2 regions of the Vibrio profundum genome follow, and region 1 is predicted to be linked to the other one. Evidence: riboswitches for the same ligand, from Rfam matches in the RefSeq annotation. Region 1 holds a riboswitch; the other holds the start of a gene.
The links. A riboswitch is a leader RNA that binds a small molecule or an ion and turns the genes downstream of it on or off. The one in region 1 is predicted to bind thiamine pyrophosphate.

Region 2: it holds a riboswitch for thiamine pyrophosphate, as region 1 does, so the genes downstream of both, thiC (phosphomethylpyrimidine synthase ThiC) here and thiB (thiamine ABC transporter substrate binding subunit) in region 1, are expected to answer to the same signal.

Annotation. Positions count from the first base shown of each region.
Region 1 is NZ_JAKJTA010000006.1:98,335-100,540, reverse strand. It holds gene L4C34_RS06405 (flavin prenyltransferase UbiX) at 1-503, shown strand, start outside; TPP riboswitch at 594-730, shown strand; gene thiB (thiamine ABC transporter substrate binding subunit) at 839-1,807, shown strand; gene thiP (thiamine/thiamine pyrophosphate ABC transporter permease ThiP) at 1,829-2,206, shown strand, end outside.
Region 2 is NZ_JAKJTA010000018.1:63-2,268, forward strand. It holds rRNA gene rrf (5S ribosomal RNA) at 35-150, shown strand; tRNA gene L4C34_RS15925 (tRNA-Asp) at 240-316, shown strand; gene crcB (fluoride efflux transporter CrcB) at 474-857, shown strand; TPP riboswitch at 915-1,013, shown strand; gene thiC (phosphomethylpyrimidine synthase ThiC) at 1,125-2,206, shown strand, end outside.

The DNA of each region.
Region 1 (2,206 bases):
CTTCTGCGGCGAGAGTCGTGTTTGCCACTGAGCAAAATTTGAAATTACCGAGTGGGCCAGAAGCGGCGCACAAAGTTTTGGTGGAACATTTAGGCTGTCAGCCAGAGAAATTAGTGGTTTGTGGAAAGGACGATTGGTTTTCTCCTGTTGCTTCTGGTTCAGCCGCGCCGAAGCAAATGGTGATTTGCCCATGCTCGGCGGGCAGTGTGGCATCTATTGCTCATGGTATTTCGGACAATTTAATTGAGCGCGCAGCTGACGTTGTCCTCAAAGAGCGCGGACAGCTATTATTAGTCGTCCGCGAATCCCCCTTTTCTACCCTACACCTTGAAAATATGCACAAGCTGTCGCAAATGGGCGTGACCATCATGCCTGCTTCACCGGGTTTTTATCATCACCCAAAATCTATTGAAGACTTAGTCGACTTTATGGTTGCTCGTGTGCTTGACCATTTAGGCATTGAACAGCAGCTGGTGGCTCGCTGGGGCTATGATCAGCGTTAAATATTTATCTGACAGCGTCAAATGCCTGTCTGTCAGTGTTAAATACTGGTCTGTCAGTGGCGAAACTCGCTAATACCCATTACAATCCGTTGCAACTCATCGGGGAGCTAGGGCCAATTCACCTATTAGGGTGAAATGTTGGCGCCGGCTGAGATCAAGCAAGGCTTGGGACCCGCATGTCACCTGAACCAGATAATGCTGGCGTAGGGATTGAGTTAGGAGACGGGGCTGGCACTATCCCATTCCTATCTCCATTCATGCGCCGCTCATAATACGGAGAGCGAGCAGTGAAGAAACGTTTACAGCGAATGGCAATCGCCATTCTCACCCCATTGATGACCTTATCATTTTCTAGTTTTGCCCAAGCCGACGCCGGAAAAACCTTAACCGTTTATACCTACGATTCATTTGCCGCCGATTGGGGCCCAGGTCCTGCGATCAAAAAAGCTTTCGAGAAGAAATATAACTGCACGTTGAAATACGTCACGTTAGATGATGGTGTCTCCATTTTGAATCGTCTGCGCTTGGAAGGTGATAACACCAAAGCGGATGTGGTTTTAGGGCTCGACAATAGCTTAACGACTGCGGCAGAGAAAACGGGTTTGCTAGCGCCAAGTGGAGTGGATACGTCAGGGGTCACCATTCCGGGCGGTTGGCATGACAAAACATTCGTTCCTTACGACTACGGTTACTTTGCTTTTGTTTACAATAAAGACAAACTAAAGAACCCACCTAAGAGCCTGAAAGAGCTGGTAGAAAAACGTAACGACATTAAAATCATCTATCAAGATCCTCGTACTTCGACTCCGGGGCAAGGCTTGTTGCTATGGATGAAAGCAGTATACGGCGATAAAGCGGGTGCAGCTTGGCAGCAGCTGGCGAAGAAAACGGTTACGGTCACGAAAGGGTGGTCGGAGGCGTATTCTATGTTCTTAAAAGGCGAGTCAGACATGGTGCTGTCTTACACGACATCCCCCGCTTATCACTTGATTGAAGAGCATGACAACAAATACGCGGCAGCGAATTTCTCTGAGGGTGACTATATCCAAGTTGAAGTGGCGGCGAAAATAAAAAACAGTCAACACCCGAAATTGGCTGATGAGTTTATGCACTTTATTTTGAGTAAGTCTTTCCAATCTACTATTCCAACAGGTAACTGGATGTATCCGGTGACGAATATTCCCCTGCCAAAAGGCTTTGACACTTTGACTCGCCCGACGCACACACTCAGTTTCCCTGCTCAAGAAGTATCTAAGATGCGTAAGACTTGGATTCGTGAGTGGCAAAATGCGCTGGCCAATTAAAGAGAAGTGTAAGGTAATAGTTTGAACCGCATTCCTAAAATTGGCTTATGGGTCGCGATCATTATCGTGACCTTTGTTATCGCCGCCTTAGCGGCTTTGGTGGTACATGCGCCATCGTTGCACCTTGGGGCCGTTTGGCAAGACCCTTATTTTCGCCATGTTACCTTATTCAGCTTTTATCAGGCGCTACTCTCGACCAGTTTAAGTGTCGGCTTGGCGATCCCGGTGTCGCACGCTTTGTATCGCCGCCGCTTTAAAGGTCGCTCGTGGCTACTGAAATTGTTTGCCACTACTTTGGTGCTCCCCGTATTAGTGGGCGTATTTGGCATAGTGTCTATTTACGGCAATAGTGGCGTTTTGGCGATATGGATGCATAAGGTGGATTTGTCGTTACCCTTT
Region 2 (2,206 bases), on a different contig from region 1:
CTTTTAAAGCCAGCTTTCCGAATTTAAGCATTTGCTTGGCGACCATAGCATTGTGGACCCACCTGATTCCATGCCGAACTCAGAAGTGAAACGCAATAGCGCCGATGGTAGTGTGGGGTTTCCCCATGTGAGAGTAGGACATCGCCAGGCTTTAATACCGTCTTAGGTTACAGACCCAAGACAAACCTGAATAAAGCAATCTAACCATAAGACTTTATTTAGGGTAAAAATACCGCTGCGGAGTGGTAGTTCAGTTGGTTAGAATACCGGCCTGTCACGCCGGGGGTCGCGGGTTCGAGTCCCGTCCACTCCGCCACTTATTAGAAACCCCAGTCGAAAGACTGGGGTTTTTTGCGTTTAAAATCAAAATTATACCTACCCATTTTCTATTCGATATCACTCAATCTTAGTTTGAGTGGTCACATTGTGAACCCTATCCGATAGAATACGATTAATTATTTAGGGGATGAAGTATGAATCAGTTTTATGTATTAGCCAGTATTGGACTCGGCGGAGCTTTTGGTGCTTGTTCAAGGTATTTAGTGGCTGAGTTGTGCGCCATGTTATTTGGGCGCGGCTTTCCTTATGGCACATTGACGGTCAATGTAGTCGGATCTTTTATCATGGGCCTGTTGGTTGCAGCGTTTGAGACGGAGTTGTTAGCGACTGAACCTTGGAGACAAATTATCGGTCTAGGTTTTCTTGGCGCATTAACTACCTTCTCTACCTTTTCAATGGACAATGTCACCATGATTCAACAGGGGGCCTTTATGAAAATGGGCCTAAACGTTATGTTGAACGTTGTATTAAGCATCTCAGCTACTTGGGTTGGTTTTCAATTGCTTACTCGCTCATAGAAATTGTCACAAAAATAATGAATAAGCTGGTTAATCTGGATTAATTTCATATAATAACTTCACTTGTCGGAGTGCCACATGGCTGAGACCGTTAACCCGGGATCCGTTGAACCTGATCAGGCTAATACCTGCGAAGGAAACAAGAGAAGATTCAACCAATTTATTATTGGTTTCCTGTCACCATATACCTTATTTTTCTAATAAGGGTTTCTTCTTGTAGCATCCATCCGTCAAGCATTTTTGTTATAAAATCAACAAGGAAATGCTATGTCGAGCCGTAAACAATCCAGATTAGAAGCAAAGCAGTTCATCGACTCTTTGTCTGTAGAATCGTACCCTAACTCTCAAAAAGTCTATGTCGAAGGAAGTCGCCAAGATATCCAAGTGCCAATGCGGGAGATTAGCCTCGCGGACAGCTTGATCGGTGGCGGTAAAGATAATCCAATCTTTGAACCTAACGAGCCTATTCGCGTTTACGATACTTCTGGCGTCTATACTGATCCTCAGCATCACGTCGACCTATATCAAGGGCTACCTAAGGTTCGTGAGCAGTGGATTGACTCTCGAAGTGACACGCACGTTCTCAGCAGCGTGAGCTCTACCTATACTCGTGAACGCTTAGATGACGAAACGTTAGATGACCTTCGCTACGGTAACCTACCTAGAGTGCGACAAGCTAAAAACGGCCAGTGTGTTACTCAATTGCACTATGCTCGCCAAGGTATTATCACGCCTGAAATGGAGTACATTGCGATTCGAGAGAATATGGGTCGCAAGAAGTATTCGGATGAACAGTTGAATATTCAGCACCCAGGTGTTGGTTTTGGTGCCAATCTACCTAAAGAAATCACTCCTGAGTTCGTACGTCAGGAAGTCGCGGAAGGTCGCGCGATTATACCATCCAATATCAATCACCCTGAATCAGAGCCTATGATTATTGGCCGCAATTTTTTGGTGAAAGTGAACGCTAATATTGGTAACTCATCGGTTAGCTCGTCGATAGAAGAAGAAGTAGAGAAATTGGTGTGGGCCACACGCTGGGGTGGTGATACGGTCATGGATCTATCGACGGGGCGCAACATTCACGAAACCCGCGAGTGGATTCTCCGTAACAGTCCTGTGCCGATCGGTACGGTACCAATGTATCAAGCCTTGGAGAAGGTCAACGGCGTTGCAGAGAATTTAAATTGGGATGTGATGCGCGACACGCTCATTGAGCAAGCTGAGCAAGGTGTTGATTACTTTACCATTCATGCTGGGTTGTTACTGCGCTACGTACCTATGACTGCAAAACGTGTGACAGGTATTGTTTCTAGAGGCGGTTCTATTATAGCGAAGTGGTGTTTGGC